Regions from separate parts of the Streptomyces sp. NPDC093071 genome, predicted to be linked through region 2. Evidence: riboswitches for the same ligand, from Rfam matches in the RefSeq annotation. Region 2 holds a riboswitch; the other holds the start of a gene.

Region 1 (14,134 bases), on a different contig from region 2:
CGCCACGTACTCGTCCATCCGGTCCCGCTCGGCCACCGGCCCGCTGACGGCGTTCATTCAGGATTCCCTTCCGTTCTGTCGGCCAGGCGCTCGATCGCTCCCGCGAGCCGCGCCCATTCCCCGTTCGCCTCCGCCAGGGCCTCTCGCCCGGACCCGCTCAGCTCGTAGTACTTACGGGCGGGGCCGGCCGTGGAGGGGACCAGGGAGGCGGTCAACATGCCGTCCTTCTCCAGGCGGCGCAGCACTCCGTAGACGGACGGGTCGGCGACGTCCCGCAGCCCCGCGTCGCGCAGCCGCTCCACCAACTCCAGGCCGTACGACTTGCGTCGGTCCAGCGCCAGGAGAACCGCCAGCTCAAGGGCTCCCTTGAGTAGTTGACTGGATCGCATGGTTCTATGGATAGCATAGAACCATGTCGGAAAGGAAACATCTCGTGTCCATGCGAAGCACCACGGCCCGTCGCGGATTCGGCGCCCTCGGGGCGGCCCTCGCCCTCTCCCTCGCGCTCACGGCCTGCGGGAGCGGCTCCGACGCGGCCGACGCCGTCGCCGCGTACGACCCCGCGGAGGTCGAGATGCTACGGAAGCAGGGCGAGCGGAGCGGCTTCGAGGTGACCGACGAACTGCTCCTGGAGACCCTCAGGACCCGGGACGACTGCCGCACGATCAAGGCGGTCGTGGACGCCGTGGCCAAGGGCGAGAAGAGCGGCCCGGCCTTCGAGAAGTTCGCCGCGCTGCCCAAGACGAACGAGGACCGCGGCCAGGCGGAGCAGGCCGACTACTTCCGGACGCTGGCCGACAAGGTCGAGCTCGGCGATGTCCAGGAGGCGCGCGACTACCACGTCGCCAACTGCGCGGGCGTGAAGTGAGCAAGCGCCGAGCCGGGCGCGCGAAGGCGCGATCCGCGCGGGGAATCGCCATCGGTGCCGCGGTCGTCGTGGTCGCCGCCGCCGCGGTTGCCGCTGCTCTGGCCGTGGACTCCGAGGAGCCGGGGGAGCGTTCCTCCGGGGGGCCCGCGCCCGTAGAACACCTCGTGCAGGAACGCCCCTTCCGGTCCGTGGTCACCCTGGACGCCCAGATCCGGGCGCGGCAGCCGCACCCGGTGGGGCCGTCCGACGCGCGCGAGGCCGAATGGTCCGTGGCCGACGGGACGCGCGTCGCCAAGGGCACGGTGCTCGGCCGCCACGTCCCCGCGACCGGGGAGAAGAGCCTGGCCGACATGGAGACCGAGCTGGCCGACGCCCGGCGGGAGCGGGCCGACCGGGCCAGGCTGCTGGACGTCGACGTGGACCAGGCGGAGGAGAACCACCGCAAGGCCACCGGCGAGGAGAAGGCCACCGCCGGGAGCGAACTGGTCAGGACCCGACTGGTCGCCGGGCAGGAGCTGGAGAAGCTGGACGTGCAGATCTCCCGGCTGGAGGCGAAGGTCTCCGCCGCGAGGGGGCGGACCCGGACCATCACCGCCCCGGCGGCCGGCCGCTTCGTCCTCGGGACGGGGGGCGGTGCCGAGGTACGGCCCGAGGGGTTCGAGACGTCCGCCGCGGTGCCGCCGGTCCTGATGTACCGGCTCGACACCCCGCAGGCCGCGCGGGCTGCCGCCGTCATCAAGATCACCGGAGGCCCGGCCGAGTTCTCCTGCACGCCCGTCACGTACCGCGGCGCGGAGCCGGGGGAAGGGGCTGGGGCGGCACCTGATGGGGGAGTCGGCGGGTCGAGTACGGCGGAGGGCGCGGGTGCGACCGGCGGTGCCGGTGCGACCGGGGGCACTGGTACGACCGCCGGTGCTGGTACGACCGCCGGAGCGGGCGGTGCGGAGGACGCGTCCGGGATCTCCGCGTCCTGCGCGGTCCCGAGTTCCGTACGCGTCTACGCCGGGCTCGTCGGCACCATGGCCATCACCGTCGTCGACCTGCCCAGGGCCACCGTCCTGGACGCCTCGGCCATCCGGCTGGCCGCCGGGGAGAAGGGTCTGGTCACCGTACGGACCGCGGACGGCGGCACCGAGGACCGGACCGTCGTGCTGGGCCCCACCGACGGACTCGCGTACGTGATCACCGAAGGGCTCCGGCCCGGTGAGACGGTCCTCGCCCGCTCGGAGGAGCAGCGGTGACCCTCAGCCTGACCGACTGCCACGCCTCCTTCGACCAGCCGGACGGCACCACCCTGGACGTGCTCCGCGGCGTGTCCATGGAAGTACGCGCGGGCGAGTCCGTCGCCATCCTCGGCCGGTCGGGGTCGGGGAAGTCGACCCTGCTCAACGTCCTGGGAGCGCTGACGCCGCCGCAGCGGGGCAGCCTTCGCGTGGACGGCGGGGACGTGTGGGCGAGGAAGTCGGCCCAGGTGGCCAGGTTCCGCGGTGCCACCTTCGGCTTCGTCTTCCAGGACTATCTCCTGATGCCTCGTCACAATGCCCTTGACAACGTGGCGTTGCCCCAGTTGTGCGGCAGCGTCGCCGAGTGGCGCGGTCGGCGCCGCCGGGCCCGCAGGCTGCTGGCGGACGTGGGTCTGGCGGGCAAGGAGCACGCCCGCCCGGCGGAACTGTCGGGCGGGCAGCAGCAGCGGGTGGCCATCGCCCGCGCGCTGATGCGCGCACCGCGCGTGGTACTGGCGGACGAGCCGACCGGGGCGCTGGATCCGGACACGGGCAACGAGATCGTGGACCTGCTGCTCTCGGTCGTCGCCGACCAGGGCCGGTCGCTGGTCCTGGTGACGCACGACCTGGAGATCGCGGACCGCTGCGACCGGCGGATCCATCTGGTGCGCGGCGAGATCGCCGACGAGGCGAACGGGCGGACGGAGGCGGGGAGTCGATGATGTGGAGGCGGATCCTCACCGGCAGCCTGGAGGAGATCAGGGTCAACCGGCTGCGGTCGCTGGTGACCGGGCTGTGCATCTGCGTGGCGGTGACGGCGTTCTCGCTGGTGATGCAGTTGGGCCAGGGCGCACGGCAGTCGATGACCGAGACGGTGGAGCTGACCCAGGGGCGGGCCGGGACCTGGCGGGTGACGGCCCAGGGCGCCCCTTCGGAGGTGCTGCTGGCCGGTTCGGCCTCGGCGGCCGGGGCGCCCGGCGCCGGGGTCCGGGCGTGGGGGCGGGCCGTACGGGTGGGCGAGGTGAAGGCCCGGGTGCGGGATTCCACCTCCGGACCGGCGCCCTCCGCGGTCCTCGGGCTGCTCGCCGTCGACCCCTCGATCGCCGACGTGGCACCCGTGCCGCTCAGCGGCGGCCGGTGGCTGACCGAGGACGACGCGCGGGACGGCGCCCTGCCCGTGGTGCTCTCGCCCGGCGCGCTCAGGAGCCTGACGGCCACCGGGGGAGGGGTGGCGGACGCCTCGTCGCTGATCGGCGGGGAGTTGCTGGTGGGGCGGCCCACCGACCTGCGGCTGCGGATCGTGGGGGTCGCGGCGGACGGTCCGCTGATGCGGTTCCAGTCGGAGGGCGACCTCGGTTTCGTACCGCTCCACTCCGCGCGCGCCGACGGCGTGCATCCCGCTCTTGCGGGGCTCTCCGGCCCGGCCGGCTCCGTACAGACGTATCTGCTCTCCGGCGACGGGGCTTCGGGCGCGGGCAAGGACACGGTGCCGGCGACGCTGAAGCGGGTCCTGGCCTCCGCCGGGCACCCGGCGGCGCAGGCCACGGCCGAACGCGTCGACCGCGCGGACGACTTCGCCGCCGCGACCCGCTCGCTAAGCACCGTCCTCGGCGTGATCGGAGCGGTCGCCCTCGGGGTGGGCGTCCTCGGGGTCGCCAACGTCAGCTTGATGAGCGTGCGCGAGCGGACCCAGGAGTTCGGCCTGCGCAGCGCCCTCGGGGCCTCCCCAGGCGTCATCGCCTGGCTGGTACTCACGGAGACGGCCCTGGTGATCCTCGCCGGAGGTGCCTCCGGAGTACTGCTCGCGGCGATCCTCTCCCGTGCCGCGGGCGCGGCCCTGGGCAGCACGCTCGGAGGGTTCCCCCTCACCCCCTTGTCCCTGTCCACGGCCACGGTCGGCCTGGCCGTCAGCGCGGCCTCGGGCCTCCTGGCCGGCCTCCTCCCCGCCCTACGGGCCCGCCGCCTGAGCGTGGTGGAAGCCATCCGACGCTGAGCCCCGCCCCGCCGTGACCCCGGCCCACGAAAGCCCGCCCAGACGGCGGGCGAGCCGAAGGAGCACCCGCCACGTGTGCACGGCAACCACCCACCGGCCCCGGCCGCGCTTCCTATGGCCATCCCGGCCTCGACCCGCGACGGCCCGCACGCTCCCGTACGGCGGGTGCCCCTTGTGTACTCAAGACGGAACGACCGGGCCGGGCCGCTGACCTGCGAGATCGCTCCCACTGGATTCCAGTACTGGATGACATCATCCAGTACTGGAATTTTCCGCTAGAGTATCCAGAGCTGGATGAAAACCGGTCGGGGCTGCATCATCTCATGCAGTTCTGCCTGCCTTCTATTCACCCGTGGGGGTACTCTGTGCGTGCAGGCCGAAGGGTTACTCGGATTGAAACCGTGAACAGGACCACCGGTGAGATCGCCGACCTGACTGTTCACTCCTCGGTCTCCGTCACGGGAAGTCTCTGGTTCCGGGGAGGAGGGTTCACCACAATGGGATACGCGGCTCACATGGCGCTTGCGGACGCCGACCTGAGTGTCAGCGCGTACAAGCTGTTCCACCGGATGTGTGCGCTTCAGAACCGCAAGGACCACGGCCTGGTGATCGTCGAGAGCCAGGTGAAGTTCGCCGAGCAGGTCGGCATGGCCCAGTCCTCGGTCTCGCGCAGCCTCAAGCAGCTCTCCGAGGCCGGGTTCATCTACCCCGACGGCCGCAACTGGCGCATCCGGCCCGACTTCGCGTTCAACGGCAACGGAGCTGCCCAGGGCCGTGCCGTCCAGGGCATCCCGGCCGACGCCCCCGACCCGTACACGCGGAGGGGCGCCGGGCTGACCGTCATCGACGGCGGGGATGACGACGGCGACGAGTGAGTCCCGTCCCCGTCAGGCACCGACCCCCGTCGGCCGGATCATCGCGGTGAGCACGGGGGACTCCGGGGACGGGCGGCTCGTGCCGATCGCCTCGTAGCCCCAGGATTCGTAGACCCGCCGGACCTTTCCGTCGCCGGCCGACGCGTTGACCATCAGGGACACGTACGCCTCGTCGCGACCGGCCAGGAGTTCGTCGTGGATGCGGCGCGCCGATCTCCTTCAGGACCAGGACCAGGACCAGGATCAGGGTCAGGGTCGGGGAGCGGGTGAGGGCGGGGGTGGGGTCCACGCCGCTCATCCTCTTCCACCACCGGTCCCCGCTCTCGACCGTGTTGCCGTACGCGTAGCCCACCGGCCGCCCCTCGGCGTCGAACGCCGGCATTGCGTAGTTCGGCAGGTGCAGCGGCGGAGCCGGACCGCCCCGCGTCAGGCCCTACGACGTCCTCCCGAGCGCCTCCAACTGGTTAAGGAACCACCGCTGGGGCGGCAGGGCCGTCGACGCCGTTGCCAGGCGTTTGGTGCGGTCGGCGCGTTCGGAGGGGGGCATCGTCAGGGCGGTGTGGAGGGCCTCGGCGGTCTCCGAGACGTCGAAGGGGTTCACCGTGAGGGCGTCCTCGCGCAGTTCCTCGTACGCGCCCGCCTCGCGGGAGAGGACCAGGGCGCAGCCCTGCTCCGAGACCACCGGTATCTCCTTGGCCACCAGGTTCATGCCGTCGCGGACCGGGTTCACCAGGGCCACGTCCGCGAGGCGGTAGGCCGCGAGGGAGCGGGTGAAGTCGTCCTTCACCGAGACCAGGACCGGCGTCCAGTCCTCCGTGCCGAACTCCGCGTTGATCTCCTCCGCGAGGGCCGCCACCGAGGTCGTGTACGAGCGGTACACCTCCAGGTCCTGCCGCGAGGGGTACGCCGACGCCAGGTGGACCACGCGGCCGCGCCACTCGGGGCGGGTGGTCAGGAGCTCGCGGTAGGCCAGCAGGCCGCGCAGGATGTTCTTCGACAGCTCGGTGCGGTCCACGCGGACGATGGTCTTCCGGTCGCCGACCTCGGCCCGTAGCTCCGCCAGCCGCTCATCCACCGCCGGCCGGTACGCGAGCGCCCGCAGCTCCTCCGCGTCGACGCCCAGCGGATGCACCGCGACCCGCGTCCCGGTGCCCTCCACCCGCGCGCCCGCCGCGAAGGCCTCCGCCCAGGCCGAGGTGTGGAAGCCCAGCTCGTCCGCGCCGAGCATCCCCCACAGCAGCTCCTCGCGGACGTCGTCCGGCAGCATCCGCAGGTACTCCGGGGACGCCCACGGCGTGTGGGTGAAGTGCGCGATCCGCAGGTCCGGGCGGAGCTCCCGGAGCTGCCCGGGGACCAGCGCCAGGTGGTAGTCCTGCACCAGGACCGCCGCCCCCTCGTCCGCCGCCCCGGCCAGCGCCTCCGCGAAGGCGCGGTTGTAGGCGCGGTACGACTCCCACCGGCGCCGGAACTCCGCGTCGTACACCGGCTCGCGCGGGACGTCGTACAGGTGGTGGTGGAGGAACCACAGCACCGAGTTCGCGATGCCGTTGTACGCGTCCGCGTACACGTCCGGATCGATGTCCAGCATCCGCACGCCGGGCTCGCCGACCCCGCGCCGGACCGCCTCCCGGTCGCCCTCGCCGAGGGCCGCGCACACCCACACGCTGTCCTGCGAGGAGACGGCGCTCAGGCCGGAGACCAGGCCGCCGCCGCCCCTGCGGGTGTCGAGCGAGCCGTCCTCGCCGAGCACGTACGAGACGGGACCCCGGTTGGATGCCACGAGCACAGTAGCCATGTGGCGAACCTAGCCCGTCCCGGAAACGCTCAAACGTACGTATACAAGACGAGGGTGATCCGGCCACGGAGGGTCAGCGGGAACCCCCGGGGGTTCAGGGGGCGGGGTGGTCGCGCAGGGCCGCCCTCGCCACCAGGCCCGCCGCCGCGAGCGCCGTCACCAGGCCGCCGAGCAGCCAGAGGCGTTCCCCGTTCCCCCGGGGGTGGGGTGGAGTGACCGCCTTTCCCGGTGCGCCCGGCGCCGGGGACGCGTGGGCCGGGGACGCGTGGGCCGGGACCGGCGGCGCCGGGGCCGCGTCCGCCGCCGCGGGCGCCCACGCCACCACCGTCAGGCCCGCCACCGCCAGCGCCCTGCCCGTACGTCGTCCGAAGCCCATGGAATCCATGGACAGTGAATGTATGTAAAACGGGTCATAAGGTCGCGTTACGCCACGCGTCGCCGCGCGTACTCCGCGATCTCCGCCATCGGCGGCCGCTCCTCCGTGTCCACCGCGTACGTCCGCGGCTCGAAGCCCCGCTCGCCCCGCTCGAACTGCGTCAGCAGCGGCCGCACCATGTGCCCCCGCGACAGCCTCAGCTGCGCCGTCCGGTAGATCGTCGCCGCCATCCGGCCGAGCGCCCGCCCGTCCTGGTGCCGGTGCTTGCGGACCCCCACGTCCACCTGCGCGAGCCCGTCCAGGCCCACCGTGTGCAGCGCGTCCACGAGGAGGCCCAGCTCCACTCCGTAACCGACCGGGAAGGGCAGCCGCTCCAGGAGCGAGCGGCGGGCCGCGTACTCGCCGCCGAGCGGCTGCACGAAGCCGGCCAGCAGCGGCCAGTGCAGATTGAGCAGCGGGCGCGCCACCAGCTCCGTCACCCGGCCGCCCTGACCAGGGGATCCGTCCAGCGGGCGGTCGTACATCGCCTTGACGAGGTCCACGTCCGGGTCGGTCAGGAGCGGGCCCACGATCCCCGTCACGAAGTCCGCGGAGAAGTCCCGCAGGTCCGCGTCGACGAAGCACACCACGTCCCCGCTCGTCACCATCAGTGACCGCCACAGGACCTCGCCCTTGCCGGGCACGGCCGGTATCCGGGGGAGTATGTCGTCCCGCGCGACCACCCGCGCCCCGGCCGCCGCCGCGACCTCCGCCGTCCGGTCCGTGGAACCCGAGTCGAGCACCACCAGCTCGTCGACGAGCGGCACCGCCTCCGACATCAGCTCGCGGCGGATCACGGCCACGATGTCCCCGACGGTCGCCTCCTCGTTCAGCGCGGGCAGCACCACGCTGACCGTCGTCGCACGCTTGGCGGCGAGGATCCGCTCCAGCGGCCGGTCCGCCACGGACCAGGACCGCCGGGACAGCCAGCGCTCCACCTCTTCCAGCACGTGATCTCCATCTCGCGGTTCGGACGGGCCGTCCAAGCACCCGGGCCTTCGGTTACAGTCTTGAACAACGCAGCGACCCCGTGCACGTCGGGGTGGCGTACGCGTCGGAGCGCAGGAACGAAAGTCCCGGCCCTCCCCACAATCGAATACCGCTCATCCAGAGGGGCAGAGGGAAACGGCCCGTTGAAGCCCCGGCAACCCTCCAGTCGGTTCGTCTCGTGATCCATCGGGGCCCCCGGCTAGGGAAGGTGCCAAATCCGTCTCATGGCGAAAAATTCGCCATTGAGAAAGATGAGGAGAAAGGGCCTCCCCTCCATGGCTGTTCAGACCGTCGCACCCGCCACCACCGTCGACCTCGGTCCCGCGTCCGGGCTCTCCTGTCGCGAATGCGGTGAAGTCTTCGCCCTCGGCCCGATCTTCGCCTGCGAGCTCTGTTTCGGCCCGCTCGAAGTCGCGTACGACCTCCCCGCCGGCGACCCCGAGGAACTGCGGAAGCGCATCGAGGCCGGCCCCGCCAGCATCTGGCGCTACGCCCCCCTCCTGCCCGTCCCGGCCGACGTCGCCGAGAAGCCGAACCTGAACCCCGGCTGGACCCCGCTCGTCAAGGCCGACAACCTCGCCCGCGAGCTCGGCGTCGCCCCCGGCAAGCTCTTCGTCAAGGACGACTCCGGGAACCCGACCCACTCCTTCAAGGACCGGGTCGTCGCCCAGGCCATCGAGGCCGCCCGCGCCTTCGGCTTCACCACCCTCTCCTGCTCCTCCACCGGCAACCTGGCCGGCGCCGTCGGCGCCGCCGCCGCCCGCGCCGGCTTCCGCTCCTGCGTGTTCATCCCGCACGACCTGGAAGAGGGCAAGGTCGTCATGGCCGGCGTCTACGGCGGCGACCTCGTCGCCATCGAGGGCAACTACGACGACGTCAACCGCTTCTGCTCGGAGCTCATCGGCGACCCGATCGGCGAGGGCTGGGGCTTCGTGAACGTCAACCTCCGCCCGTACTACGGCGAGGGCTCCAAGACGCTCGCGTACGAGATCTGCGAGCAGCTCGGCTGGGTCGTCCCCGACCAGATCGTCATCCCGATCGCCTCCGGCTCCCAGCTCACCAAGATCGACAAGGGCATCCAGGAGCTCATCAAGCTGGGCCTCGTCGAGGACAAGCCGTACAAGATCTTCGGCGCCCAGGCCGAGGGCTGCTCCCCGGTGTCGGTCGCCTTCAAGGAGGGCCACGAGGTCGTACGGCCCCAGAAGCCGAACACGATCGCCAAGTCGCTCGCCATCGGCAACCCGGCCGACGGCCCGTACGTCCTCGACATCGCCCGCCGCACCGGCGGCGCGGTGGAGGACGTGAACGACGAGCAGGTCGTCGACGCGATCAAGCTGCTCGCCCGGACCGAGGGCATCTTCGCCGAGACCGCGGGCGGCGTGACCGTCGGCGTCGCGCGCAAGCTCGTGGAGAACGGCCTCATCGACCCGGAGCTCACCACCGTCGTCATCAACACCGGCGACGGGCTCAAGACCCTGGACGCGGTGGCCGACACCTCTCGGGAGACCGTCACCATCCGCCCGAGCCTGGACGCCTTCCGCGACGCCGGCCTGGCGCACTGAAGCATCCCCCGGCACCCCGGCTCTCCGGCACCCGGTACCCCGGCCCTCCGGCCCTCCGAAAGGTCACGCACGTCATGGCAGTGAACGTCCGCATCCCCACCATCCTCCGCACCTACACCGGCGGCCGGTCCGAGGTCCAGGCCGAGGGCGCGACCCTCGCCGAGGTCATCGCCGACCTGGAGAAGAACCACACGGGCATCGCCGCCCGCGTCCTGGACGACCAGGGCAAGCTGCGCCGCTTCGTGAACGTCTACGTGAACGACGACGACGTGCGCTTCGAGCAGGGCCTGGAGACGGCCACCCCGGCCGGCTCCGGCGTCTCGATCATCCCGGCGGTCGCCGGCGGCTGCTGAGCCGTATCCGCCGAGCGGTATCCGACGGGCGGTTCCCGTTGTCCCGACTTTCTTGAATTGCCCCTTCCGCGTCCATAAGCGGAAGGGGCAATTCTGCATGGTTGAGCGCGGTAGAGTTGGGGAAGTCCCCTCCGCTGCTCATGCCGGGCGCATATGAAAACGCGCCTCGACCTGACAAGAAGCAGTCAAACTGTGTGCGCGTTGTGCACCTTCTGCGCGCTTTGCCGGGCCCGACTTGCCCCGCGATTCAGGGGAATCTCCCCAATCCTCCTTTCCGCGCTGCCCAGAATTCTCGCCCGAATGGCCTGTTGCAGAGGGCAGTTGGACAGATACATTCAGCGGCGGTCGACGCGTTCCGGCGCAGGGTCTGACCCGGGGTTCGTGAAGTGCGGCCCCGCGCAAGGGCCAGTAACAGGGGAGTTAGGCATGGCTCAGGGCACCGTCAAGTGGTTCAACGCGGAGAAGGGCTACGGCTTCATCGCGGTCGACGGTGGTGCGGATGTTTTCGTCCACTACAGCGCGATCCAGATGGATGGCTACCGCAGCCTCGAAGAGGGACAGCGAGTCGAGTTCGAGATCTCGCAGGGCCAGAAGGGTCCGCAGGCGGACATGGTCAAGCTCGCCGTCTGAGCGAGGCGCGATCGGCCACCGACGCAACGCCGTCGAGGGGCCCGCATCCCCCAGGGGACGCGGGCCCCTCGCGCGTTCCCGGACCCCTCTGACCCCAGCCGCCCCTTCCCGAAACCCGAGAGTCGCTTGCACTCTCCTAGGGCGAGTGCTAATCATTGGCGTTAGCACTCGGAAGGTGAGAGTGCTACGAGGATCGGGCAGACGAGGCCGCCGGCCGGGTGGGGCAAGGAACCACGCGGAGATGCGGAGGCCGTCCGTCGCGGGCGTCGGCGCGGTCCTGGAGCGTTATCCACCCCATGTCCGGGAGGACCACTTCACATGGCCAAGATCATCGCGTTCGACGAGGAGGCCCGGCGCGGTCTCGAGCGCGGCATGAACCAGCTCGCTGACGCCGTCAAGGTCACCCTCGGCCCCAAGGGCCGCAACGTCGTCCTCGAGAAGAAGTGGGGCGCCCCCACGATCACCAACGATGGTGTCTCCATCGCCAAGGAGATCGAGCTCGAGGACCCGTACGAGAAGATCGGCGCCGAGCTGGTCAAGGAAGTCGCCAAGAAGACGGACGACGTCGCCGGCGACGGTACGACCACCGCCACCGTCCTCGCCCAGGCGCTCGTCCGCGAGGGCCTCCGCAACGTCGCCGCCGGTGCCAACCCCATGGCCCTCAAGCGCGGCATCGAGAAGGCCGTCGAGGCCGTCTCCGGCGCCCTCCTCGAGCAGGCGAAGGATGTCGAGACCAAGGAGCAGATCGCTTCCACGGCCTCCATCTCCGCCGCCGACACCCAGATCGGCGAGCTCATCGCCGAGGCGATGGACAAGGTCGGCAAGGAAGGCGTCATCACCGTCGAGGAGTCCCAGACCTTCGGTCTGGAGCTGGAGCTCACCGAGGGCATGCGCTTCGACAAGGGCTACATCTCGGCGTACTTCGCCACCGACATGGAGCGCATGGAGGCGTCGCTCGACGACCCCTACCTCCTGATCGTCAACTCCAAGATCTCCTCCGTGAAGGACCTGCTCCCGCTCCTGGAGAAGGTCATGCAGTCGGGCAAGCCCCTGCTGATCATCGCCGAGGACGTCGAGGGCGAGGCCCTGTCGACCCTGGTCGTCAACAAGATCCGCGGCACCTTCAAGTCCGTCGCGGTCAAGGCCCCGGGCTTCGGCGACCGTCGCAAGGCCATGCTGAACGACATCGCCATCCTCACCGGCGGCACGGTCATCTCCGAGGAGGTCGGCCTCAAGCTGGAGAACGCGGGCCTCGACCTGCTGGGCCGCGCCCGCAAGGTCGTCATCACCAAGGACGAGACCACCATCGTCGACGGTGCCGGTGACAGCGAGCAGGTCGCCGGTCGCGTGAACCAGATCCGCGCCGAGATCGAGAACAGCGACTCGGACTACGACCGCGAGAAGCTCCAGGAGCGCCTCGCGAAGCTGGCCGGCGGCGTGGCCGTCATCAAGGCCGGTGCCGCGACCGAGGTCGAGCTCAAGGAGCGCAAGCACCGCATCGAGGACGCCGTGCGCAACGCGAAGGCGGCCGTCGAGGAGGGCATCGTCGCCGGCGGTGGCGTGGCCCTGCTCCAGGCGTCGACCGTCTTCGAGAAGCTCGAGGCCGACCTCTCCGGCGACGAGGCCACCGGTGCCGCGATCGTGAAGCTGGCCCTGGAGGCCCCGCTGAAGCAGATCGCCGTCAACGCCGGCCTCGAGGGCGGCGTCGTGGCGGAGAAGGTCCGCAACCTGCCCGTCGGCCACGGCCTGAACGCCGCGACCAACGAGTACGTCGACCTCATCGCCGAGGGCATCATCGACCCGGCGAAGGTGACGCGCTCCGCGCTGCAGAACGCCGCGTCGATCGCCGCGCTGTTCCTCACCACCGAGGCCGTCATCGCCGACAAGCCGGAGAAGGCCGCCGCGCCGGCCGGCGGCGGCATGCCGGGCGGTGACATGGACTTCTGATCCTCGGGGATCTCCTGATCCCGGGATCGGCGGTTCATCGCTGAACGCGAACGAGGGCGGCACCCCCTGGTGGGGGTGCCGCCCTCGGGCGTCGTACGGGCGGCACGGGGCCGCTTCCGTCAGGCCGGCGGGGCCAGCAGGCCCGTGTCCTGGCCGGAGCGGCGCAGCGCGTCCGTGACGAAGCCGTTCGTCTTCAGTTCCTCGATCGTGGCGCGGAGGAAGGCGAGGGTTTCCGGGGTGCGGGAGAGGCTGGTGCCGACCGCCTGGCGGATCTCCATGAAACGGCCCTCGATCAGCCGGAGGTCGGGGTTCTCCCGTACGTACGCGGTCAGGGGCTGCCGGATGCCCGCGCCCGCCTCCAGGGACTCGGCCCGGAAGACGTCGACGCCCTCCTCGCCGCGCACGACGGTCGCGTGGGCGAGGGTCCGGGTGAGGAACAGGTCGTAGGCGGAGCCCTTCTTGACCCCGATCCGGACGCCGGGGGCGTCGACCTCCTCGGCCGTGGTGAGCGCGGAGTCGCGCGGTACGGCGTACACCCCCTCGATGACGACGTACGGGGCGGTGAAGGCGACCTCCGCCTCGCGCGCCGGGTCCACGGCGAGGAAGCAGAGGTCGGCCCGTCCGTCCGCCATCGCCTCGAAGGACTTCCGCGCCGCGTCGAAGCAGAGCAGCTCGACCCCGACCCCGAGCCGGGCCCCGATCTCCCGAGCCAGGTCGACGGTGATCCCGGAGGGGTTCTCGGGGGTGCCCTGGGCGAGCACCGGGTTCCCGAGGTTGACGGAGGCGCGGAGGACTCCGGTGGGGGCGAGGTCGGCGGCGATGCGCTGCGTGGTCGTCATGGGCGGGAAGTCTAGGGAGCGTCCGGGGGCTTCCGTACGGGGGTGACGGAGGTGCGGGGGGCGTCCCCGTACGGGGGTGGCGGACGTGCGGAGGGCGTCCCCGGGGGCATTCCCGTACAGGGGCGTTTCCGTACAGGGGCGTTCCCGTGCGGGCGTCAGACCTTGGCCGGTTCCTGTTCGGGGTTCGGCTCGGGGTTCTGTCCGGGGTTCTCTCCGCCGTCCCGTCCGGGGCCCGGCGGGGTCGGCGAGGCGGCCACCAGCGTCTCCGGGGCCGCGTCCGTGTCCACGTTGAACTCCTCCAGGAGCCGGGCGCCGAAGCCCCAGAAGTACGTGGCCACGAAGCCGGCCAGGTAGCCGGTGAGCAGGCCGCCCGCGTAGATCGCGATCGTCTCGCCCAGGCCCTTGTTCCCGTCGAGGAGCGGGAAGAGCGCCCAGCCCGACGGGCCGATCGCGGTCGAGCCGACCTTGGCGCCCCACATGCTGAAGAGGCCGACGAAGCCGCCGCCGAAGGCGCCGCCCACGCAGGCGGTGACGAAGGGGCGACCCAGCGGGAGCGAGACGCCGTAGATCAGGGGCTCGCCGACGCCCAGGAAACCGGCCGGCAGGGCGGACTTGATGGTGCGGCGGATGGAGCCGTTGCGGGG
Region 2 (14,134 bases):
CGGCTGGCTGTTGCTCTGGCGGGTCAGGGCGCGCCGGTTCGTCTCCTCGACGGTGGCGGACGCGGCCTTCGTGGCGGTGCTGCTCTTCACGCTGACGAGCCGGGTGCTCTCCCCGCAGTACATGCTGTGGCTGGTCGGTCTGGCGGCGGTGTGCCTGGTCTTCCGGTCGAGCCGGATGGAGCGGCCCGCGCACCTGGTGGTCTGGGCGACGGCGGTGACGCAGTTCGAGTTCCCGGTGTGGTTCTGGCACGTGACGCGGAGCGACGCGCTGGGCATGGCGGTGCTGTTCACCCGCAACGGCCTGCTGGTCGCCGCCGCCGTCCTGGCCTGCCGGATCCTGTGGCGGCAGACGGTCACGGAGCCGCGCCTCGCCGCCGCGACCGTCCCCGCGCAGGCGGCACGCCCGGAGCGCGAGAAGGCCCTGTCGGGCTCGTTCCGCTGAGCGGGGACGCCCCCGCGAGGGTGATCCGGGCGAGGTACGGGCTCGCGGGGGTGCCCTCGAAGACCCCGGCGAGCGCGATGTACCCGCCGAGCGGGATCAGGTACGGGCCGACGCAGCGCAGGAAGAGCGCGCCCGCCGTTCGTCGCGGCCCGCGCCGAGCAGGTGGGCGCTGTGGATGGCGGCGGCCTGCCGGACGGCGTAGAAGGCCATGGTGGCGGCGTACATGGCCTTGGTGGCGATGCCGTGGGCGGCGGCCGGGGCGTGGGCGGGGTGGCCGGGGCCGCCGAGCAGGAGGGCGGCGAACGGTTCGCGCAGCAGGTGTCCGCCGAGCGCGAGCCCGACCCCTTCCGCCGGGGGATGCTGCGGATCGCCCGGGCGGCGGGCACGGCGGAGAAGGCCTGGCCGGCGGAGGTCCTGGAGGAGCTGGAGCGCCGGGCCGGTCAGCCGAGCTGATCCGCCACGTAGGCGCGCCAGTCCTCGGTGAAGGCCTCCGGGGTGGTGTCCAGGACGTCGTGGAGCGCGTTCTCCACCGCACCCTCCCGGCCCGGATGGGCGCCCACCGCCCGGTAGAAGGCGGTGAGCTCCGCCTCGCCCCAGCGCTCCGCGATCAGCTCGCAGGCCAGCCAGCCGCCCTCGTAGGCCCGGGCCAGGGCCTCCGCGTCCCCGCCGAAGGCGAAGTCGGCGTCCTCGGGGAGCCGGACGGGCTGCTCGCCGTCCCGGACCGCGCGGCGCAGCTCGGGGGCGGCCTGCGCGGGGGTGCGGTCCGCGTCCCGGTAGGCGATCCAGTCCGCGAAGCCCTCGGAGAGCCAGACCGGGGTCGACGGGGTGGTGTGGGCGCGGGTGGCGACGTGGACGGTCTCGTGGGTGAGGACCAGCTGCCGGCCGAAGTCGCCGAGCATCCCGTACGCGTCGGGGTTGACGATCACCCGGTCGGCGGGCGCGTCCGCCCCGCCCCTGGTCTCGCCCGTGGTGACGGCCGCTATCCCCCGGTAGGAGTCCCCCGGCGCCCCGAGCAGCTCCCCCATGGCGTCCAGGGAGCCGGGGACGAGGACGACCACCCGGCGGGCCCAGTCCTCGGGCCAGGCGCCGGTGACGGCGGGGACCGCCCGGTCGGCCGCCGCCGCGACCTCCCGGAGCCGCGCCCGGTCCCGGCCGGTGCCGAGGACCAGCGAGCGGGTGCCCCGGACGACCGTGACGTCCCCCTGCTCCCACAGCTGCCGGGGCGCCCCCTGCGCGGGCCGCTCGCCGGTCACGTACCAGCGTCCGCCGCGCTCGGTGAGGTCCAGGATCCGGGCGGTGGTGACGGGCCGCCGGTCGTGACCCCTGAGCCGGTGGCCGAGCTCGGCGCGGGCGGTGACCCGGTCGGGGGCGGTGCGCTCGACGCCGGTGACCTCGTACGACCAGCCGTCGAGCGGGACCGCCGCGAGCCGCCGGTAGACGGTGAGGGCGGCCGGGGCGTAGGCGGGGTCGAGGGCGGCCCGGTAGCCGGGCTCGTCGCGGGCGAGGAGGGCCCTGGCGTGCTCGTCGAGGAGCGCCTGGATCTCCCGGGACTCGGTCCGGGCGACGGGCCCGGTCCCCGCGCAGCCGACGAGGCCCGCCAGGGCGAGCAGCAGGGACAGCAGGCAGAAGACCGCCGGCCGTCGCGCTCCGTACCCCTGACCCGCCACGCCTCCGATCGTACGATCCGAACGGCGGACGCGGCTCCCGGGGCGGGCCCGGCCCGCCGGGGCCGGGGGCGGGGGCGCGTCCGGCTCAGACCCGGGTCACCGTCACGTGCGACATCATGTTCACCGGGTCGTAGCGGACCCGGGCGCCCGGGTAGGGGGCGTGGATGACCTGCCCGTTCCCGACGTAGATCGCCACGTGGCTGGCGTCGCCCCGGTACGTGACGAGGTCCCCGGGCTGCGCCTGCGCGAGCGGCACCTGCCGGCCCGCGTACCGCTGGGCGGCCGAGGTGCGCGGCAGGGCGATCCCGGCCTGGCGGTAGGACCAGACCATCAGGCCCGAGCAGTCGAAGGCGGAGGGGCCGGTCGCCCCCCACACGTACGGCCTGCCGACCGCGCTCCGGGCGGCGGCCACGGCGGCGGCGACCCGCGAGGAGACCGGGCCGGAGCCGACGGCGGCGGTCGGCTCCCCGGCCGGGCCGCCGAAGGCCCCTTCGGCGCGGGCGTCCTCGCGGCCGCCGGTGCGGGAGGCGCGCTCGTCGAAGTCGGCGCGCTGCTCGGCGGTGAGGGAGGCGAGCACCCGGCGGGCCTCGGCGAGCTTGCGCTCGACGATGCGCTTGTGGCGGGCGACCTCGGTCCGGCTGCGCTCCAGCTCGGCCAGGACCGTGCGGGCCTCGCTCCGCTGCTGGCCCAGGCGGCGCTGCTCGCGCCGGAGTTCGCCGAGCGCGTCGCTCTGGCGGGCGGTGAGCCGGTCGAGGGCCGAGGCGCGTTCGAGGTAGCTGTCCGGGTCGGAGGAGAGCAGCAGGGCGAGGGCGGGGTCGATGCCGCCGGAGCGGTACTGGGCCCCGGCGAGCGAGCCGAGGACGCCCCTCATGCGGTTGACGCGCTCCTGGCCCCGGGCCAGTCCGTCGCGGGCCCGGGAGACCGTGCGGCGCAGCTCGTCCGCCTTCTCGTCCGCCGCGTTGTAGCTCTCGGTGGCCCGCTCGGCCTCCTCGAAGAGGCGGTCGACCGTGGTCCGGGCGGCCCCGGTGCCGGCCCCGGGGTCGGCGCTCGCGGGGACGGCCCCGAGGGACGCGGCCGCGGTGGCCGCCGCGGCGGCGGTGAGGACGGTGACCCGGGCGGGTCGGCGGTGGGACGCCACGGATCGCGCTCCGTTCGGCTCGACGCAGACTGGCGCGGCAGACAGTAGCCGCTGCCACCCCCGCGTCCAACGAAGGCGCCGGGCACGCAAAGTGACGCCCCGCCGGAGAACACAGGTCACCGGCGGGGCGTCGGGTCAGCGCGGGTCGCGGGGAACCACCCGTTCGGGCGGCATGACGCGGCGGGTCGCGGGGTCAGCCCCCGATGCGGACGCCGAACTGGAACGTCCCCATGTAGTCCATGGACTCGTAGCGGACGCTGGCGCCCGGCTTGGGGGCGTGCAGGATCGTGTTGTTGCCCGCGTAGAGGCCCACGTGCGACAGGCTGTTGAAGAAGACCAGGTCGCCCGGCTTGAGCTGGCTGCGGCCGATCTTCACGCCGTCGTTCTGCTGGGTGTAGGTGACGCGGCTGAGGTCGGCGCCGGCCTGGCGGTAGGCCCACTGGGTCAGACCGGAGCAGTCGTACGCGTTGGGGCCCTCGGCACCGGAGACGTACGGCTTGCCGATCTGGGTGGCGGCGGCGCTGAGCGCGGCGGCGCCGAGGCCGCTCGCGGGGGCCTCGTTGCCGAGGTCGAGGCGCTCGCCGGCGGCGCGGCTGGCCCGCTGCTCCTTGGCCCGCTCCTCCTCCGCGATCCGGGCCTTCTCGGCCGCGGTGAGGGTGTTGAGGAGCTTCTGGGCCTCGGCCAGCTTGCCCTGGTACTTGCGCTTCTTGTCGCCGAGGGACTTGCGGACGCTCTCGAGGTCGCCGAGCTTCTCGGTGGCCTCGGCGCGCTGCTGGGAGAGGGTGCGCTGCTTGGCCTGGATGGCGGTGAGCACGTCGGCCTGCTGGGCGCTCAGCTGGTCGATCGCGGACGCCTTGTCGAGGTAGGTGTCCGGGTCGCCGGAGAGGAAGAGCTGGAGGGCCGGGTCGATGCCGCCGGAGCGGTACTGGGCGCTGGCGACCGAACCGATCTTGTCGCGCAGGGCGTTGAGCTCCTGCTGACCGCGGGCCACCTTGTCCTGGAGCTGACCGATCTCCTTCTGCAGCTTGCCCCGGCGCTCGTCGGCCTGGTTGTACTGCTCCGTGGCCTCCTCGGCCTCGTGGTGCAGCGCGTCGACCTTCGACTTGACCTCGTCGATCTTGGGCTTGGCGGGGGCCGCCTGGGCGCCGGACTGGGCGGTGAGGGCGACGGCCGCGGCCGCGGTCACGGTGAGCACGGTCACGCGGGTGCGGCTCGGCTGCTTGGGTCGACGGTGGGACGCCACGAAGGCGATCTCCTTCTTCCTCGAGCCGCCAACCGGTCAGGGGCAGGCGGTTCCTCCGCCGTCACCCCGGATGGGTGATCAACCGCGCGAAGGTTCGAGCCCCGACCCTAGTGACCGAGTTGTGATCATTCAAATCCCACCGGAGAAAATCTCGCTCACGCACCACATTATTTACATACATCGCACGGGCAGTGAGGGGCGGTTGACGGTCCGCCGTCCACAATCCGGGCATAAGGGCCAGGAGTTACGAGGGGCTACGAGAGCCGCGAAAGCCGCTTCAGCAACAAGGCGGACGCGACCGGACGCGCCCCCGCCTTCGCCACACCGTCGGCCACCTCGCGGTCCGTGGAGACCACCACCACCGGCCGCCCCGGCGGCTCCGCCCGCACCAGCTGCCGGATCAACTCGTCGGCCGTGACACCGGGCTTGGAGAACAGCACCCGCACCCCGCGCGGCGGCGCGAGCAGCACCGGGGCCGCCAGCTCCGCCCCGTCGAAGACGCAGGTGACCTCGGCGCCCGAGCGGGCCGCGAGGGCCGAGAGCCCGCCGAGCAGCCGCAGCCGCTGCTTCTCCAGCGGCATCGTCGGATAGCCGGTCTTGGTGACGTTGTAGCCGTCGACGACCAGATGGGTCTGCGGCAGCGACAGGAGCTGGTCCAGCAGCGCCGGGTCGGTCTCGGAGAGCGCCCGCGCCGCGATGTCCTTCGGGGACATCCGCCCCGGCTCCACCGCGTCCACGGTGTCCGCCGGATGCGTCGAGACGGGCGGCAGCGCGAGTTCGCGGCGCAGCCCCTGGGCCGCGTCGAGGACCGTGTCGAGCAGCAGTCGCAGCCGCATGTCCTCCACCGAACGCCCCTCGCGGGCGGTCCTGCGACTGGCCTCCAGGGCCGCCTCGACCTCGCCGAGCCGGGCCCGCAGCCGCCGGCTCTCGCTCTCGGCGGCCGACACCTGGGCCGCCGACTCGGCCCGCGCGGCCTCGATCTCGCCCTGGACCTTGCGCAGCGCGGCCTCGCCCCGCTTCACGTCGCTCTGCGCGCTGCGCAGCTTGCGGTGGAGCGACTCGGCCTCCTTGCGGGCCGCCTCCAGGTCGTGCCGCAACTGCTCGGTCTCGCCCCGGGAGCGGTCCCGGGCGGCGGCCAGCTCCTCGCGCAGCCGCTCCAGTTCGCGCCGGCCGGCCTCGTCGGCCCGCTCGGCGTCGGCCCGCAGGGCCTCCTCGCCCGCGGCGGCGACCAGCTTGACCCAGCCGGGCGGACGCAGCACGTAGGCGGCGGCGGCCACGTCGACGGGGTCGGCCGCCGCGGGCGGGGCGCCGCCCTCGACGGCTCCGGCCAGCTCGGGCTGGCCCTGCTTGAACCGCTCGCCGATCCGCTGCCGGAAGAGCGGATCGCTCTCCAGGGCGGCCGCCATCGCGTTGCCGGCGAACTTGGCCCGCCGGCTCGCGGTGAAGCGGGCGTACTGCCGCAGGGGCGCGGGCAGCTCCGCGACGGTCAGCCCGCCGAAGGCGTCCGCGACCAGCGCGACGACCCGCCGCCGCACGCCCTCCGGCAGCGGGTGGTCGAGCGTCTCGGCAGCGTCACCTGCCGCGCCGGCCGGCTCTCCACCGTGCGCGGGCTGCTCCACGATCCGTCACCCCTATGTCGTCCGCGCCGTCCCTCAGGAGGCGGCGCCCGGCCTGTCCACCAGTTCGATCCGGTCCACCGCGTTGCACCAGCGGCAGCGGACCGACTCGATGGTCTCACTGACCACCTGCCGCTCCTCGACCGTCGGCTCCCCCGCGAGGTCCAGATGGACGTACTCGACGACCTTGGACGAGCGGGTCACGTCGAAGCGGGTGAGGTTGCCGCAGAGCGTGCAGCGCCAGCGGGTCTCGGCGGTCGGCAGGGGAACCGTCGTCATCGAGCCGTCCTTCTTCCTGTTGCGTGGTACTCAGGTGCGGGAGCCGCGGTGCGCCGTCGAACTGCGGTCGTACTGCCCGCAACCCTACGGCCTCACGCGCGGGCGGGGGCACGGCGAGGCACTCTGTCCACTTCGTCCCGGGTGCGCCATCATCGGCCCATGATCGATTGGCGAAGCGCGGTGACCGGCACACTGCGGGGCGCCCGCGGCGGACCCGCGGTGACGTACGGGCTCATCGCCGCCTGCTGCCTCCTCTTCGCGTTCGGCCCGGTCTCCGGGCTGAACCCGGCGTACGGCACGGGGGACGCGCTCCTGGCGGCCCAGGGGTCGTACTTCCGCCGCTGGGGGGTCGTCCCCGCCGAGCTGATGAGCGGTGAGCCGCGCGCCCTGCTCACCCCGTTCACCGCGCTCTTCGTCCACGGCAGCTGGCTCCACCTGCTGGGGAACATGCTCTTCCTGTACGTCTTCGGCGCGATGGCCGAGGAGCGCATGGGCCGGGTCGCCTTCGCCCTCTTCTACCTGGCCACCGGCTGCCTCGCCCTCGCCGGGTACGCGGCGGCGCACGCCCACAGCGAGCAGACCCTCGTCGGGGCGTCGGGGGCGATCTCCGGGGTGCTCGGCGCCTTCCTCTTCCTCTTCCCGCGGTCCCGGGTCACCAGCCTCTTCCCCTTCCTCCTCTTCCTGCCGCTGCGCTTCCCCGCCTGGATCGTGCTGATCTTCTGGTTCACGCTCCAGTGGATGGCCGCGCGGGCGGCGGGCGCGGGGCCCGGCGTCGCCTATCTGGCTCATGTGGTGGGCTTCGCGATCGGCTTCCTCTACGCCTGGGTGCGCTATCGGGGTGGGGATAGAGTGAAGGCCCCAGCCGCGGCGACCGAGGGAGAAAGCCAGCCGTGATCACCGCGATCGTGCTCATCAAGACCAGCGTGGACCGCATCCCCGAGATCGCCGAGTCGATCGCGGCGCTCGACAGCGTCAGCGAGGTCTTCTCGGTGACCGGTACGTACGACCTGATCGCCATGGTCCGGGTGCCGCGCCACGACGACCTCGCGGACGTGATCCCCGGCAGCATCAGCAAGATCCCGGGCGTCGAGGCCACGGACACGCACGTCGCGTTCCGCACGTACTCGCAGCACGACCTGGAGGCGGCCTTCGCCATCGGTCTGGAGTCCTGAGGCTCCGTACGCGCGCACAGGGTGAAGGGGCCTCCCGGTCGGGAGGCCCCTTCACCCGTACGAGTGAGTGATCAGCCGCGGTCCGGGACGCAGCGGCCGTCCTCGGTGCGGTACTTCCACTGGGCGCCGTTCCGGACGAGCTCCTTCACGGCGCCGACGAACCGCTCCACGTGCTCGTCGGGCGTACCGGCGCCGAAGCTCACCCGGATGGCGTTGAGGGACCGCTCGCCGGGGGCCGCCTCGGGGGCGCCGCACTCGCCCGGGTCCTGCGGGTCGCTGCCGAGCAGGGTGCGGACCAGCGGGTGGGCGCAGAAGAGGCCGTCGCGGACGCCGATGCCGTACTCGGCGGAGAGCGCGGCAGCGAAGTGGGAGCTGTTCCAGCCCTCCACGACGAAGGAGATGACGCCGACGCGCGGGGCATCGTCGCCGAAGAGCGAGAGGACCCGGACCTCGGGGACCTCGGCCAGGCCCGCGCGGACCGTGGCGATCAGGTGGTTCTCGCGGGCGACGAGGGCGTCGAAGCCGGCCTCGGTGAGGGCCTTGCAGGCGGAGGCGATCGAGTAGACCCCGATGACGTTCGGGGAACCGGCCTCGTGCCGGGCCGCGGTGGTGTGCCACTCCACGTCCACACCACCGTCGGCCCGACGCGCCACCTTGCGGGAGGCGCCGCCGCCCGCGAGGTAGGGCTGGGAATCCTGGAGCCAGTCGGCGCGGCCGGCGAGGACGCCGGAGCCGAAGGGCGCGTACAGCTTGTGCCCGGAGAAGGCGACCCAGTCCACGTCGAGGTCGGTCACGGAGACCGGGTGGTGGGGCGCGAGCTGGGCGGCGTCGAGCACGATCCGGGCGCCGTGGGCGTGCGCGGCGGCGGCCAGCTCCTTGACCGGCCACAGCTCGCCGGTGACGTTGGAGGCGCCGGTGACGCAGACCAGGGCGGGGCCGTAGGGGTCGCGGTCGGCGAGGGCCCGCTCCAGGGTCTCGACGGCCTGGGCCGGGGTGCGGGGCGCGTTGAGGTAGGTGACCCGGGCGTCGCGCCACGGCAGCAGCGAGGCGTGGTGCTCGGTCTCGAAGACGAAGACCTGGCAGCCGGCCGGGATCGCGGCGGCGAGCAGGTTGAGCGAGTCGGTGGTGGAGCGGGTGAAGACGACCTGGTCGCCGGGGCGGCAGTCGAGGAACTCGGCGACGGTGGCCCGGCTGTTCTCGAAGAGGTCGGTGGAGAGCTGGGAGAGGTAGCCGGCGCCGCGGTGGACGCTGCCGTAGTAGGGGGCGTACGCGGCGACGTCGTCCCAGACCCGCTGGAGGGCCGGGGCGCTGGCCGCGTAGTCGAGCGCCGCGTAGGTCACCTCGCCGCCGGTGACGAGCGGGACGGTCACGTCCCGGCCGAGGACGGGCAGCGGGGCGGCGCAGCAGGGGTCGGCGGACTCGGTGGCGGCGGTCTCGACGGCCTCGGCGACGACGGTGGTGACGGCGGTGGCGGCGGCGTTCGGGCGTGCGGACATGGCGGTATCTCCCGGCGGGCGGTGCGGAATGGCTTCGGTGGTCCCGTACGCGGCCGGACACGGCGGGGTACGGGTGAGGCCTCGGAAGACGTGGGGGTACGCGGAAGGAACCCTGATCCGAGGGTGAAGAAGGGGCGGATTCGCCCTATCGCATTCGCTTGCTCACGGAAAAAGCTCCTCGAGAGACCAGGACCCCTGGTGTTCGAGGGGTCCGCGCTTGCCGTAGACCTCGCTGCCTACGGCCTGGTCATCACCCGGGGCACCCCGCCACGGACGGAGGGTTGCCGGACAGCAAGCCGGGGCCAAAACGCTGTCACTCGTGACCTGAAGAGCATCCTGCCACATGATCGCGGATGCGCAAGACCCCGGTCCGCATGGTGGACCGGGGCCGTACGGCGAAGGGGCCGGAGACTACGCGTTGCTGACGGCGATCCAGCGCTCCAGGGCCCGGCGGGCGGCGCCGGAGTCGATCGCCTCGGCGGCCTGCGCAATGCCGGCGCGGATCTGCTCCACCAGGGTCCCGTCCCCCGGCGCGAGGGCCGCGAGGGCCGCCGCCGAGTTGAGCAGCACCGCGTCCCGCACCGGACCGGTCTCCCCCGCGAGCAGCCGGCGGGCCACGTCCGCGTTGTACGAGGCGTCCGCGCCGCGCAGCGCCTCGACGGGCACCAGGTCGATGCCGGCGTCGCGCGGGTCGAAGGCCTCCTCGCGCACCGCGCCGTCGCGGACCACCCAGACCCGCGAGGTGGCCGTGGTGGTCAGCTCGTCGAGCCCGTCGTCGCCGCGGAAGACCAGGGCGGAGGAGCCGCGCTCGGCGAGCACCCCGGCGATGATCGGGGCCATCCGGGCGTCGGCGACCCCGGTCGCCTGGGCCCGGACGCGGGCCGGGTTGGTGAGCGGACCCAGGAAGTTGAAGGTGGTCCGGATGCCGAGCTCCTTGCGGGCCGCGGCGACGTGCCGCAGCGCCGGGTGGAACTTCACCGCGAAGCAGAAGGTGATGCCGGCCTCCTCGGCGACCTCGGCGACCCGGCGCGGGGTCAGCTCCAGGTTGACGCCGAGCTTCTCCAGGACGTCGGAGGCGCCGGAGGCGGAGGAGGCCGCCCGGTTGCCGTGCTTGACGACCTTGGCGCCGGTGCCGGCGACCACGATGGCGGACATGGTGGAGATGTTGACGGTCTTGGCGCCGTCGCCACCGGTGCCGACGATGTCGACGGAGGGGCCGGGCACCTCGATCGTGTTGGCGTGCTCGTACATCGTCCGGACGAGCCCGGCGATCTCCTCGACGGTCTCGCCCTTGGCGCGCAGGGCGACCGCGAAGCCGGCGATCTGCGCGTCGGTGGCCTCGCCGCGCAGGATGCGGTCCATGGCCCAGGCGGTGTCCTCGGCGCTCTGGTCGCGGCCGGACAGCAGGCCGTCCAGGACGACGGGCCAGGAGCGGCCCGCCGTGGTAGGTCCTCCAGCGGGGGTCGCAGCGCTCATGGCAGCTCCTGGTCATCGCGACGTGACGGATACGGCCCCACCCTATCGACCCCCGGGGACGGCAAAGAGCCCCGTCCATCGGATGGACGGGGCTCTCGCCGTGGCGAACTTCAGGTGTTCAGGCGATCAGTGGTGGCCGTGGCCGCTCTGGATCTCCTTGTACTCCTCGACGGTGGGCTTGGCGATCTGGCTGTCCTCGCCGTAGTAGCCCTTGTTGAGCTTGACCCGCAGCTTCTCCAGGCGGCCGATCTTCCGCTCGACGCCGTTCTCGTCGACGGCCGGCGGCAGCTCGGCGGGCGCGTACTGCTCGTGCGCCGTGAGGCGGTGCAGCTCGCCCTGGCTGAGCGGCTCGTGGACCTCGACGAACTCGCCGTGCGGCAGGCGCTTGATGATGCCCGACTCGCGGCCGTGCAGCACCTTGTCCTTGTCCCGGCGCTGGAGGCCGAGGCAGATCCGCTTGGTGACGATGAACGCGATGACCGGACCGGCGAAGAAGAAGATCCGCACGAACCAGGTGATCGAGTTGATCGACAGGTGGAAGTGGGTCGCCCAGAGGTCGTTTCCACCACCCACGAGCATGATCATGTACGCGGTGATCCAGGCGACGCCGAAGGCGGTGCGCGTCGGAGCGTTGCGCGGGCGCTGCGCGATGTGGTGCTCGCGCTTGTCGCCGGTGATCCAGGACTCGATGAACGGGTAGACCGCGATCGCGCCGAGCACCGCCGGGAAGATCGCCAGCGGGATCATCACGCCCAGGACGAGCGTGTGGCCCCAGAGGTTGATCTCCCAGCCCGGCATCACACGGATCAGACCCTCGGCGAAGCCCATGTACCAGTCGGGCTGGGCGCCGGTGGACACCTGGTCCGGGCGGTACGGGCCGAGGGCCCAAATCGGGTTGATCGAGGCGATCGCCGCGATGACCGCGATGACGCCGAAGACCAGGAAGAAGAAGCCTCCGGCCTTCGCCATGTACACGGGCAGCAGCGGCATGCCGACGACGTTCTTGTTCGTGCGGCCGGGGCCCTCGAACTGGGTGTGCTTGTGGACGAACACCAGGATGAGGTGGGCGACCATCAGGCCCAGCATGATGCCGGGCAGCAGCAGCACGTGCGCCGAGTAGAACCGGGCGACGAAGTCGCCGCCGGGGAACTCCCCGCCGAACAGGAACATCGAGAGGTACGTGCCGACGATCGGCACGGACAGGATCGCGCCCTGCATGAAGCGGACACCGGTGCCGGAGAGCAGGTCGTCCGGGAGCGAGTAACCGGTGAAGCCGGTGAACATGCCCAGGAAGAACAGCAGGAAGCCGAACAGCCAGTTGATCTCGCGCGGCTTGCGGAACGCGCCGGTGAAGAACACGCGCATCATGTGCACGAACATGCCGGCGAGGAAGATCAGCGCCGCCCAGTGGTGGATCTGCCGGATGAGCAGACCACCGCGCACCTCGAACGAGATGTGCATGGTCGAGTTGAACGCCTCGGACATCAGCTGTCCCTGGAGCGGGACGTAGGAGCCGGTGTACTCCACCTCGTTCATCGACGGGTGGAAGAACATCGTCAGATAGACGCCCGTCAGGATGATGATGATGAAGCTGTAGAGGCAGATCTCGCCCAGCATGAAGGACCAGTGGTCCGGGAAGATCTTCCGCATGTTGGCCTTGGCCAGCGTGTAGATCCCCAGGCGGCCGTCGGCCCAGTCGGCGACCCGCTCACCGGCGGGCGCCTTCTTCTTCGTATCGGTGACGGTGCTCATCCGCGCTCCCAGAAGGCAGGACCGACGGGCTCGTCGAAGTCGCCGAGCGCCTCCAGGAAGCCCTTGTCGTTCACGCCGATCCGCAGCTGCGGAAGGGCGTGACCGGCCGGGCCGAAGATGACGCGGGCGCCGTCGGAGAGGTCGAAGGTGGACTGGTGGCACGGGCAGAGGACGTGGTGCGTCTGCTGCTCGTACAGGGAGATCGGGCAGCCCACGTGGGTGCAGATCTTCGAGAACGCGACGATGCCCTCGTGCGACCACTCGAGCTCGCGCTTGTCCTTGATGTCCTCCGGCTGGATCCGGACGATCATCAGGGCGGCCTTGGCGATCTCGGTCTGGAAGTCGTGGTCGTGCTCCGAGAGGCCCTCGGGCATCGCGAAGGTCAGCGAACCGACCGCGACGTCCTCGGGACGCAGCGGCTCGTGCGTGTTCATGTTGATGAGCTGAAGACCCTTGGCCCACATCGTGGTCCGGAGCTTCTTCTCGGGCAGCGGGCCCATGTCGCGCAGCAGGACGATGCCGGAGAGCGGCACGAGCGACAGCGCGCCGAACATCGTGTTGCGGATGAGCTTGCGGCGGCCGATGCCGGACTCGGCGGCGCCGGCCGCGAAGTCCGCCATGACCTTCGCCTTGACCTCGGGCGACGCCGCGATCGGGTGGCGCTCGTCGGCGACCTCGACGTCGGACATCAGGGTGCGGGCCCAGTGGACCGCGCCCGCGCCGATGAAGAAGAGGGCCGCGCCGAGGGTCAGACCCAGGGCGAAGTTGAGCGCGGACACCCGGCCGAAGGGCCAGATGTACACGATCTTGTCGACCGGGAAGATCACGTACGAGGCGATGAAGCCGACGGTGGCCAGCATCGACAGCGTGAACATGAAGGCGACCGCGCGCTCGGACCGGCGGGCGGCCCGCTCGTCGATGTCCTGGATGCGGGGCTTGTGGGGCGGGAGGCCCGGGTCGGCGAACGGGTCGTCGGCGACCTTCACCGCGCCGTGCGCGGTGTCCTGCCCTGCCGGCAGGTTCTCTTCTGAAATCTCTTGGCTACTCATGACTTCTTGGCCTTAGCGGTGTGGGCCGCGACCCAGATGGCAACTGCGATCAGCGCACCCAGGCCGAAGACCCAGGCGAACAGGCCCTCGCTGACGGGACCGAGGCCACCGAGCGAGAGACCGCCCGGGCTGTCGGCCTTCTCGCCGTTGACGGCCTGGACGTACGCGATGATGTCCTTCTTCTGCTGCTCCGGCATGGTCGTGTCCGGGAAGGAGGGCATGTTCTGCGGGCCGGTCTGCATGGCCTCGTAGAGGTGCTTCGGGCTCACGCCTTCGAGGCTCGGCGCGTACTTGCCGTGGGTCAGCGCGCCACCCTCACCGGTGAAGTTGTGGCACTGGGCACAGTTGGTGCGGAACAGCTCGCCGCCCTTGGCGGCGTCGGCGCCCGCGGGATTGTACTGCTTCTCGGTCGGCGTGATCGGACCGGCGCCCAGGGAGGCGATGTACGCCGCGAGCTGGTCGATCTCGGCCTGCGAGTAGATGACCTTCTTCTTCGGGACCTGGGCGCCCGGCTGCTGGGCCGGCATACGGCCGGTGCCGACCTGGAAGTCGACGGAGGCCGAACCGACGCCGACGAGGGAGGGGCCGTCAGTGGTGCCCTGACCGCCGGTTCCGTGGCAGCTGGCGCAGCCGACGGAGTAGAGCTTCTTGCCCTCCTCGATGGCGAGGGACTGGGCGGTTTCATCTGCCTTCGCGGTGCCCGCCGGCGCGAACGCGGCGTACAGCCCCCCAGTGGCCGCCAGCGCGAGGAGTAGGACGACGACCGCCGCCAGCGGATGGCGTCGTCGTGCGGAGAGCTTTTTC

Evidence for each region. Region 2 has a riboswitch for S-adenosylmethionine ahead of ACIQD7_RS12965 (aminotransferase class V-fold PLP-dependent enzyme). Riboswitches for the same ligand answer to the same signal wherever they lie in the genome.
Region 1: linked by a shared signal. The riboswitch ahead of thrC (threonine synthase) and the one ahead of ACIQD7_RS12965 (aminotransferase class V-fold PLP-dependent enzyme) in region 2 are both predicted to bind S-adenosylmethionine.

What each region holds. Positions count from the first base shown of each region.
Region 1 is NZ_JBIVPH010000004.1:638,165-652,298, reverse strand. It holds gene ACIQD7_RS20050 (hypothetical protein) at 1-57, opposite strand, end outside; gene ACIQD7_RS20045 (PadR family transcriptional regulator) at 54-389, opposite strand; gene ACIQD7_RS20040 (hypothetical protein) at 440-868, shown strand; gene ACIQD7_RS20035 (hypothetical protein) at 865-2,109, shown strand; gene ACIQD7_RS20030 (ABC transporter ATP-binding protein) at 2,106-2,813, shown strand; gene ACIQD7_RS20025 (ABC transporter permease) at 2,810-4,084, shown strand; gene ACIQD7_RS20020 (hypothetical protein) at 4,600-4,959, shown strand; partial or broken gene ACIQD7_RS20015 (GNAT family N-acetyltransferase) at 4,972-5,341, opposite strand; gene ACIQD7_RS20010 (trehalose-6-phosphate synthase) at 5,393-6,754, opposite strand; gene ACIQD7_RS20005 (hypothetical protein) at 6,849-7,139, opposite strand; gene ACIQD7_RS20000 (glucosyl-3-phosphoglycerate synthase) at 7,178-8,119, opposite strand; SAM riboswitch class I at 8,270-8,417, shown strand; gene thrC (threonine synthase) at 8,435-9,721, shown strand; gene ACIQD7_RS19990 (MoaD/ThiS family protein) at 9,796-10,074, shown strand; gene ACIQD7_RS19985 (cold-shock protein) at 10,501-10,704, shown strand; gene groL (chaperonin GroEL) at 11,023-12,651, shown strand; gene ACIQD7_RS19975 (transporter substrate-binding domain-containing protein) at 12,771-13,490, opposite strand; gene ACIQD7_RS19970 (PTS transporter subunit EIIC) at 13,646-14,134, opposite strand, start outside.
Region 2 is NZ_JBIVPH010000003.1:358,200-372,333, forward strand. It holds gene ACIQD7_RS12920 (glycosyltransferase 87 family protein) at 1-442, shown strand, start outside; gene ACIQD7_RS12925 (hypothetical protein) at 686-895, shown strand; gene ACIQD7_RS12930 (hypothetical protein) at 883-2,109, opposite strand; gene ACIQD7_RS12935 (NlpC/P60 family protein) at 2,195-3,247, opposite strand; gene ACIQD7_RS12940 (NlpC/P60 family protein) at 3,441-4,490, opposite strand; gene ACIQD7_RS12945 (NYN domain-containing protein) at 4,745-6,109, opposite strand; gene ACIQD7_RS12950 (hypothetical protein) at 6,143-6,385, opposite strand; gene ACIQD7_RS12955 (rhomboid family intramembrane serine protease) at 6,545-7,279, shown strand; gene ACIQD7_RS12960 (Lrp/AsnC family transcriptional regulator) at 7,276-7,557, shown strand; gene ACIQD7_RS12965 (aminotransferase class V-fold PLP-dependent enzyme) at 7,629-9,053, opposite strand; SAM riboswitch class IV at 9,262-9,378, opposite strand; gene trpD (anthranilate phosphoribosyltransferase) at 9,465-10,529, opposite strand; gene ACIQD7_RS12975 (cytochrome bc complex cytochrome b subunit) at 10,656-12,281, opposite strand; gene ACIQD7_RS12980 (Rieske 2Fe-2S domain-containing protein) at 12,278-13,330, opposite strand; gene ACIQD7_RS12985 (c-type cytochrome) at 13,327-14,134, opposite strand, start outside.